4 regions of the Streptomyces sp. NPDC059201 genome follow, and region 1 is predicted to be linked to each of the others. Evidence: riboswitches for the same ligand, from Rfam matches in the RefSeq annotation. Region 1 holds a riboswitch; each other region holds the start of a gene.

Region 1 (2,189 bases):
CGTGTGGCCGTGGGGCCGGACGGGTCAGATCGACACGCCGTGCTGGCGCAGGTAGGCCAGCGGGTCGATGTCCGCGCCGTAGCTCGGCGAGGTGCGGATCTCGAAGTGCAGGTGCGGGCCGGTCGAGTTGCCGGTGGAGCCGGAGAGACCGATCTGCTGGCCGCCGCTCACGGACTGGCCGGAGGAGACGGAGAGGGAGGAGAGGTGGGCGTACTGCGAGTAGTTGCCGTCGGCGTGCTGGATGACGACCTCGTTGCCGTAGGCGCCGCTCCAGCCGGCGGAGACGACCGTGCCGGCGCCGACGGCGCGGACGGTGGTGCCGGAGGAGGCGATGAAGTCGGCACCGGTGTGGTAGCCGGAGGACCACATGGAGCCGGAGGCGCGGTAGGGGGTGGAGACGCCGCCGCCGGCGACGGGGGCGACCCAGCCGGAGGAGGTGGACTGCGCGGCGGCCGGGGCGGCGGCGCGCTCGGTGGAGCGCGAGGCGCGGGTCTGCTCGCCGGAGGACTGGGTCTTCTGGGCGGCCTTGCGCTCGGCCTTCGGAGCGGCCTTCGGGGCGGCCTTGGCGGCGGCCTTGGGCGCGGACTGCGCGGCGGCGGGCTTCGGGGCGGCGGCCTTGGCGGGGTTCTTGGCGCCGAGGGTGAGCTTCATGCCCGGCAGGATCAGGGAGGGGTTCCCGCCGACGACCTGGCGGTTGTCGGAGTAGAGCTTCTGCCAGCCGCCGGCGACGTTCTGCTCGGCGGCGATCTTCGACAGGTAGTCGCCGGCGACGACGGAGTACGTCTTCGGGGCGGCGGCCTGGGCGGCCGGCGCGGCGGCGGCCTGGGTGTGGACGTGCGCGGCGGCGCTCACCACGGCGCTGGAGACGGCGGCCGGGGCGGCCTGCTCGGCGGCGTGGGCGCCGGTGGCGCCGAGGAGCGGCAGGGCGACGACGGCGCCACCGGTGCCGGCGGCGACGAGGCCACGGGTGATGAGGGTGGACTTCTGGCGGCGGTGCTTACCCTTCACGGGCATGGCGAATTCCTCTCCGGCGCCTGCGAGGTGAGCTGTCGGGTTCGGACTGGAGATGCCCGGCCGCGTTTCTCACGCGGCTTCACCCCTAGCCGTCCTGCGTCGCGGGACCGGCGTACTTCCTTGGGTCCCCCGCTCCTGCCACGCGATGGGATGGGGTCGAATTCCGGGCGGTGGCAGGATTCGGCGGTCCGACCGGATTGACGGCGACGCTAGACGAGCGGGGTCGGCGCGAACAAGCCACGGAATTCGACGGGCATTCCGGGACGATCTTCGGGCCCGGAATTCCGGTCACCCTCCGTCGATGACGGTCCCTCGATTCCCTTTTCAGGGAGGGTGATTGATCCGGGCGGTCGGCCACGATCCGTCACTTCTATGACCCTGCTCACGCGCCGCATTCCATCTCCCCCGCAACCAGGGCGCGTTACCGCAAGACCCTCCAATACGGACAGATCGCCCATTACCGACCAGGGGGGTGCGCCAGGCCCTGCGCGCCGGGATGATTGCGGGGGGAACCGATCTCGTCCCGGTCCCGCTGACGCCTACCCCCAGGAGCATCCGTGACGCAGCAGTCGCCGCAGGTCCACCCCCTCGAACCCGGCGAGCCCGAGCTCGCCGAGGTCCGCAACTTCCGGGACGTGGGCGGCCTGCCGACCACGGACGGGCGGGCCGTCCGGCCCGGCGCCCTCTTCCGCAGCGGTCACCTCGCCGACGCCACCGAGTCCGACGCGGCCTTCCTCTCCGACCTCGGGCTGCACACGATCTTCGACTTCCGCAACGCCGCCGACGCCAAGGTGGAGGGGCCCGACGTCGAGCTCCCGGGCGTACGGAACGTGAACATACCCCTGAGCGACCCGGCCGACGGCAAGGAGTTCTGGCGGATGGTCCGCGAGGGCGACCTCGGCACGCTGCGGAACCTGCTGGGCGACGGCAAGGCGGCGGACCGGATGACGTCCTCGTACCGCCGGATGATCGTGGAGCGGACCGCCGAGCACAGCCGGGTCCTGCACTCCCTCGCCGAGGAGTCCGTCCCGGCCCTGATGCACTGCGCGGCCGGCAAGGACCGCGCCGGGCTCTCGATCGCGATCACCCTGCTCGCGCTGGGCGTGGAGCGCGAGGCCATCGAGGCCGACTACGTGAAGTCCGACGCGCCGCACCGCCGCTACAAGGTGCGCCGC
Region 2 (2,189 bases), on a different contig from region 1:
CCGCTCAGGCGGAGTGCATCTCCGTCGACGGCCACGAGCCGCCGGCGAACTGGGGGCCCCAGTAGTACGGATTGACCTCTTCGAGCCGCCGCGCGACCCAGCGGGTCGGGTCCTCGGGGTCGGGGACGCCGACCTCCACGTCGGGCCCCCAGAGCGCGAGCCGCTCCTGGCAGATGCCGCACGGCGGCAGGATGACGTACCGGCCGTCCTCCGGGTCGCGGAAGACGCAGACGGAGGCGGTCACCCGGCGGTCGAGGGTGTACGCCTGGCAGTAGGCGCCGGTCTCCTGGCAGAGGGTGACGCTCGCGTGGATGTTGTCGAAGCCGACGCTCGTCAGGATCCGGCCGTCGTCGAGGCGGACGGCGGCGGCCCCGCCGGGCTCGTCGGCGGGCCAGCGGCGGTCCAGCTGTGCGACGGCCGCGTCGACAAGAGCTTGGTCAAGTGTCATCGCCGCATCCTAGGGACAGCGCGGTGGCGGGCGCGCGGCCCGTGAGGGAGGAGAGAGCGCCCGCGGTGGGGAGTGTGGCGGCGCCACCGCACTCCGGGGGACGGCCGCGGGCGCTCTTGGGTCAGCGCACGCGACCGTAGTAGACCTTGGAGGACCAGATCTTGTCGAGCTTCACCCAGGAGCCGGTCTTGGGCGAATGCCAGATCTTGCCGCTACCGGCGTAGATCCCCACGTGGTAGACCCTGCCGCCCGAGTGGAAGAAGACCAGGTCCCCCTTCTGCCGGCTGGAGGCGGAGATGTGCCGGGTCTTGTTGTACTGCTGCTGCGCGGTGCGGGGCAGCGACTTTCCCGCCTTCTTGTACGCGTAGAGCGTCAGTCCGGAGCAGTCGAAGCGGGTGGGTCCCGTCGAGCCGTACCGGTAGGGCGCGCCCTTCTTGGAGGCGGCGACGCCCAGTGCCTTCGTCGCGTGGGAGGTGGCTGCCTGGGCCTCGGGGGCCGCTCCGGGTGCGAGGAGCGTGCCGCCGACGGCGGCGAGGGTGAGAGCCGAGACGGCTCCGGCCCGGGACAGCAGGGACGGGACATGCATCTGCGCAGTCATGCGCAACCCTTCGTCAGCCGCCTGTGAAGGATGACCTGTCGGGTTCGGGCAGGCGAAGATGCCCGGCCGCGCGCGGGTCGCGGCTTCACCCCAAGGGACGGCCGCGCTGGGGATTCAGCGCGGTCGACCCGTACTGCTCGGGTCCTCCACTCCTGCCGGTCCAATCCTGTCGACCAGACGTCCGGGACGGCGGCAGGACTCGGCGTCCGCCCGGACCGCCCCGCCTGGGTGGCGGGGGCTTGTCGTCGTCGAGGATCTTGACTCACGGTTCGGGTGAAAACCGAGCGGAAACGGCGTTATGTGAGGCTCCTCACGACTGATCCATACGGGTGGACAAGAGGGTTTCGTGATCGTCGTAGGTTTGGCCGACGAGCCCCGTACCAGCGTCGGAATGTCCCATTCCGCCAAATGCGTACATCTGTTGCGCAACTCGCGCGCTGCATCTGTAGCTCTCGCGGCTACGCCGAATGGGGGATGGATTCTGCGTCCCGTGTCGGCCGTCCGGGGCTCGACACGACACGTCGGAATGTCAACTCGCCCGCGTTCCGGGCACGGTGACGCGGGCCGCGCGCCGCTCACCGTCCAACACCCGCAGCGCACACGCCAATGTCTCGGCGTGGACCTCGCTCTCGCCCCGCATATGCATGAGCGTCAGGGCCTCGCGCAGCGCCTCCACCCGGCCGACCAGCGCCTGAGCGGCGCGCAGGGCTCCATAGGTATGCGAACCCCTGGATGGATTGATCTTCCCCAGGAGGTCGACGACTTCGAGATACGCGTCGATGAACTCCCCTTCGGCGCGCGTCAGGGCGGGCAGCGGCGGAAGCTCCGGCACCATCGCGGTCTCACCGGGCCGGTGTGCCGGAGGCGGCCCGGCGGTCGCTGACGATGTGGTCGACCAGGCCGTACGCGAGCGCTGCCGGCGCGTCGAGGACGGTCAGGCGGTCGGTGTCGGAGGCGATCCCCTCCTCGTCCCGGCCGGTGTACGCGGACAGCAGCCCCGTCATGACGGCGCGCAGTCGCAGCAGTTCGCGCGCCTGGAGGTCCAGGTCGGAGAGCTGCCCGGTGAACGGCTCGTCGAGGACCGGCTGGCGCAGGGTGACGCGGGCGCCGGGCAGCATCAGGCGCTTGCCGGGCGCGCCCGCG
Region 3 (2,189 bases), on a different contig from region 1:
CAACCGGCTCGACGAGATCCCGCACGAGGCCGCCAACCCCAGCCGGCGCGCGGCCAAGCAGCTCTACAAGGAGCTGTTCCCGGCCACCGCCCGCATGTCCCGGCCGCGCCAGGGCACCAAGGAGACGGTGGAGGTCATCGACGCCGCCGCCGTCCGCGCCTTCTACGACGGGTACGTGCGGCCCGCCGCCGCCACCGCGGTCGTCGTCGGCGACCTCACCGGCGTCGACCTCGACAAGGTCCTCGCCGAGACCCTCGGCGGCTGGGCGGGCAAGCCGGCCGCGCCGCGCCCGATGCCGCCGATCACCGCCGACGACACCGGACGGGTCGTCATCGTCGACCGCCCCGGGGCCGTCCAGACCCAGCTGCTCATCGGCCGGATCGGTCCGGACCGCCACGACGCCGTCTGGGCCGCGCAGGTCCTCGGCGTCTACTGCCTCGGCGGCACCCTGACGTCTCGTCTGGACGCCGTCCTGCGCGAGGAGAAGGGGTACACGTACGGCGTGCGCTCCTTCGGGCAGGTGCTCCGCTCGGACGGCGAGGGGCACGGCGCCTCGATGCTCGCCATCAGCGGCTCGGTCGACACCCCCAACACCGGTCCGGCCCTCGACGACCTGTGGAAGGTGCTCCGCACCCTCGCCGAGGGCGGTCTCACCGACGCCGAGCGGGACATCGCCGTGCAGAACCTGGTGGGCGTGGCCCCGCTCAAGTACGAGACGGCCGCGTCGGTCGCCGCGACCCTGTCCGACCAGGTCGAGCAGCACCTCCCGGACGACTACCAGGCGCGGTTGTACGCCCGGCTCGCCGAGACCGGCACGGTCGAGGCCACGGCCGCCGTCGTCAGCGCCTTCCCGGTGGACCGGCTCGTCACCGTCCTGGTGGGCGACGCCGCGCAGATCGAGGAGCCCGTCCGGGCCCTCGGCATCGGCGAGGTGACCGTGGTGAGCTGACCCGCCGTCGGCTCCCGGCGGAGGTCTCCGATGCGAAGTTGCGTCGGAGACCTCCGCTTTATCCGTTATGAGACAAGGGTGATCGTATGCCCTGTGGCATGTCTTACAAATGGGCGTGTCTGTTTGGCGATCGACATCCGTCCGGCCTAGCGTCGACCCGGCTGTCCGACCCGACGCACGCGCCGCACCCGCGGCACCCGGACAGCCATCGCCGAGTCCCCGTCAGGCGCGAGCCTGGGGAGCCGGGGACCCACTCAGTCCCTGGGGTGAATCGGACGCCTTCGCCGCGCGGAGGGGTCCGTAGGAGACCTTCCTGCTCCGAACCCGTCAGCTAACCCGGTAGGCGAGAAGGAAGGAAAGGAACCGTCTTGGCGTTCACCCGTGCCACCGGGAAGCACCGTGGTGCGAGCCGACTGGCTCGCCGCAGCGCCGGCTTCGCCGGCGTGGCCGCCCTCGCGACCACCGGCGTCGTCGGCACCCTCGCCTCCCCGGCGCTCGCCGCCGACACGGACAACCGTTCCGCCGAGGACACCGGCCTCACTCAGGTGATCGCCGACGAGTCCATCGCCGACCAGATCAGCGCCCAGGCCGCCGCCCAGGAGCAGGAGGCCGCCGAGGCCGAGGCCCGGGCCAAGGCGCGCGCCGAGGCGAAGCGCAAGGCCGAGGCCCGCGCGCAGGAGATCCGCGAGGAGAAGGAGCGCGCCGCCCGCGAGGCCGAGCGCCGCCGCCTCGCCTCCTTCAACCTCCCGGTCTCCGGCTCGTACGTCTCCACCGGCTACAAGACCGGCGGTTCCCTCTGGTCCTCCGGCAGCCACTCCGGCGTCGACTTCCACGCCGCCTACGGCAGCTCGGTCGTCTCGGTCGGCTCCGGCACCGTCGTCGAGGCCGGCTGGGGCGGCGCGTACGGCAACAACATCGTGATCCGGATGAACGACGGCACGTACACCCAGTACGGCCACCTGTCGTCCATCGGCGTCTACGTCGGGCAGTCCGTCGAGCCCGGCGAGCAGATAGGCATCTCCGGCTCGACCGGCAACTCGACCGGCCCGCACCTCCACTTCGAGGCCCGGACCAGCGCCGACTACGGCTCCGACATCAGCCCCGTCGCGTACCTCCGCGCCCGCGGCGTCAGCCTCTGACCCGTCACCCCACCCCGAAACGGCCCCGGCTCCCACGAGCCGGGGCCTTTTCGTCACCCCCGGGGCAGGTGCTGTCGCTGCCGCGAACCGGACGAATTCCG
Region 4 (2,189 bases), on a different contig from region 1:
TGTCCCGGGGCGGCCGGCCCGACCTGGCGGGGGAGCGTCTCGCCGGGGTCCGGGCCCCGACACTGCTGATCGTCGGCGGGAGCGACGACCTCGTCCTGGACCTCAACCGGCGGGCCGAGGCGCTGCTGCGCTGCGAGAGCCGGCTGGAGGTCGTACCCGGCGCCGGCCACCTCTTCGAGGAGCCGGGGGCCCTGGAGGAGGTGGCGTCGCTGGCGACGGACTGGTTCACCGGCCGCTTCCGTGCGGCCGTGAACGGGCGGGATCAGTAGGGGCCGTTGACGTTGTCGATGGAGCCGTACCGGTCGGCCGCGTAGTTGCTGGCGGCGGTGATGTTCGCGACCGGGTCGTACGGGTCGAGCGAGGTGCCCGGCACGTGGTACGCCGCGAACGTCGGGTCGATGACCTGGAGGAGGCCCTTCGACGGCGTGCCCTTCACGGCGTTGGAGTCCCAGAGGTTGATGGCGCGGGGGTTGCCCGAGGACTCGCGCATGATGTTGCGGTGGATGCCCTCGTACGAGCCGGGGATGCCGTACCGGGCCATCACGTCCAGCGACTCGCGGATCCAGCCGTCGAGGTTGTCGGCGTACTGGGTGGCGGCGATCGGGGCGGCCTGGACGGCGGGGGCCGCGGCGCGGGCGGCGGAGCGGCTCGCCCGTTCGGCGGAACCGCCGGACGCGGGCTTCGCCGCGCTCTTGCGGGCCGTCTGCTGGGGCTTCGGCGCGGCCTTGGCGGAATCCCGACGAATCGTCAGTTCGAGACCGGGGTGAATGAGTGACGGATTGTCACCCACGGTCTTCTTGTTCGCCTGGTAAAGCGACTTCCAGCCGCCCTGAATTCCCTTTCGGTGGGCGATCAGGGAAAGCGAGTCGCCCTTCACCACGGTGTAGGCGCGCGCGGCGGCCGGAGCGGCGGGAACGGCCGCGGGGGCCTGCGCCACGGCGGCGGTCCGCGCGGTGGGAGCCGCGACGGCGGCGGCCGGCGCGAGGGCGGGAGCGGCGGGCTGGGCGCCGGCCGTGGCGGGCACGACCAGCGGCAGGGCGAGGGCGACTCCGCCGGTGCCCGCGAAGGCGAGACCTCGGGTGACGGTACGGCGTCGGGGGCGGCGGTGCTTGCCGTGAGCGGGCATGACGGTTTCCTCTCCGGCGCCTGCGAGGTGAGCTGTCGGGTTCGGACTGGAGATGTCCGGCCGCGCGCACGCGGCTTCACCCCGAGCCGTTCCGGATGGCCGGACCGGCGGTGTGGTGGGTCCCCCGCTCCTGCCGTCGGGTGAAATGGGAGGTCTTTCGGGCGGTGGCAGGATTTGGCGATCCGCTCGAATAGAGGTGACCGTAGGCGAGGAATGCGGCGGGGAACAAGATGGGAATGCGCGAGAAATGGGGAGGTAAAGATCGACCGGCCGGAATTCAAGATCGACGGTTTCGGCGGGCCGGTCGGAATCCCTTGCGGCGCATGGCTCGTGGGGAATCGGACGATGGGTTGCGCCGGGGCGGAGTGAGTCGCGTCACTGGGCGGCGCAATGTCCGAATAGGGAATCTGATGCCTTTTGCGGAGCAATGCGTCGTCATGTCGATAGTCAGAGCCGAGGGTGCCGGTCGGGTGGCATAAGTCGCAAACTGGACAATCAGTCCCAATGATGTAGGAATGTCACTTCCTGTTCTGACGTCCACCGCGCAGCTCGACCCCGACGCCCTCGACCGCGAGGCGGCCCGCCTGTACGAGTCCGCCGCCTGGGAGCGCCTGGTCCCACCCGCCCCCGAAGCCTGGCGGAGCCTGCTCTCCGTCCCCGTCGATCAGCTGGTCGCCGACGCCCTCGACGCGCTGCCTCCGGCCCCGCCTACCGAGCGCCCGCTGCCGGGCAGGATCGGGGCCGTCCTCCCGGACCGGCTGCACGTCTGGCGCCGGGTCGGCCGGGCCGACGTACGGCCCTCCGTCCATCTGGCCTACGCGCGCCGCGTGCTGACCGAGTGGGGCTGGCAGAACACCCCGTACAAGCTGCGTGACGCGCGCGGCGCGCGGTGTCTCTGCGGCGCCCTGCTCGCCGCCCACCGGCTCGGTCACGGCAGCGCGTCCACCATGAACGAGGCCGGCGCCTGGATCATGACCGAGCTGCGGTCGCGGGGGTGGCACGGGCTCATCGGCCCCTGGAACCGCGCCCCGGGCCGCACCGCCGAGGACGCGCTCGCGCTCGT

Evidence for each region. Region 1 has a riboswitch for cyclic di-AMP ahead of ACFXMG_RS30870 (peptidoglycan DD-metalloendopeptidase family protein). Riboswitches for the same ligand answer to the same signal wherever they lie in the genome.
Region 2: it holds a riboswitch for cyclic di-AMP, as region 1 does, so the genes downstream of both, ACFXMG_RS36245 (C40 family peptidase) here and ACFXMG_RS30870 (peptidoglycan DD-metalloendopeptidase family protein) in region 1, are expected to answer to the same signal.
Region 3: it holds a riboswitch for cyclic di-AMP, as region 1 does, so the genes downstream of both, ACFXMG_RS18665 (M23 family metallopeptidase) here and ACFXMG_RS30870 (peptidoglycan DD-metalloendopeptidase family protein) in region 1, are expected to answer to the same signal.
Region 4: it holds a riboswitch for cyclic di-AMP, as region 1 does, so the genes downstream of both, ACFXMG_RS13390 (transglycosylase SLT domain-containing protein) here and ACFXMG_RS30870 (peptidoglycan DD-metalloendopeptidase family protein) in region 1, are expected to answer to the same signal.

What each region holds. Positions count from the first base shown of each region.
Region 1 covers NZ_JBHZBB010000011.1:251,077-253,265, reverse strand. The annotation lists gene ACFXMG_RS30870 (peptidoglycan DD-metalloendopeptidase family protein) at 25-1,014, opposite strand; cyclic di-AMP (ydaO/yuaA leader) riboswitch at 1,019-1,182, opposite strand; gene ACFXMG_RS30865 (tyrosine-protein phosphatase) at 1,572-2,189, shown strand, end outside.
Region 2 covers NZ_JBHZBB010000016.1:135,234-137,422, reverse strand. The annotation lists gene ACFXMG_RS36250 (cytidine deaminase) at 5-448, opposite strand; gene ACFXMG_RS36245 (C40 family peptidase) at 570-1,046, opposite strand; cyclic di-AMP (ydaO/yuaA leader) riboswitch at 1,050-1,261, opposite strand; gene ACFXMG_RS36240 (hypothetical protein) at 1,576-1,881, opposite strand; gene ACFXMG_RS36235 (ATP-dependent Clp protease proteolytic subunit) at 1,889-2,189, opposite strand, start outside.
Region 3 covers NZ_JBHZBB010000005.1:119,603-121,791, forward strand. The annotation lists gene ACFXMG_RS18660 (M16 family metallopeptidase) at 1-949, shown strand, start outside; cyclic di-AMP (ydaO/yuaA leader) riboswitch at 1,149-1,310, shown strand; gene ACFXMG_RS18665 (M23 family metallopeptidase) at 1,318-2,088, shown strand.
Region 4 covers NZ_JBHZBB010000003.1:691,160-693,348, reverse strand. The annotation lists gene ACFXMG_RS13395 (phosphoribosyltransferase family protein) at 1-269, shown strand, start outside; gene ACFXMG_RS13390 (transglycosylase SLT domain-containing protein) at 263-1,126, opposite strand; cyclic di-AMP (ydaO/yuaA leader) riboswitch at 1,131-1,316, opposite strand; gene ACFXMG_RS13385 (hypothetical protein) at 1,642-2,189, shown strand, end outside.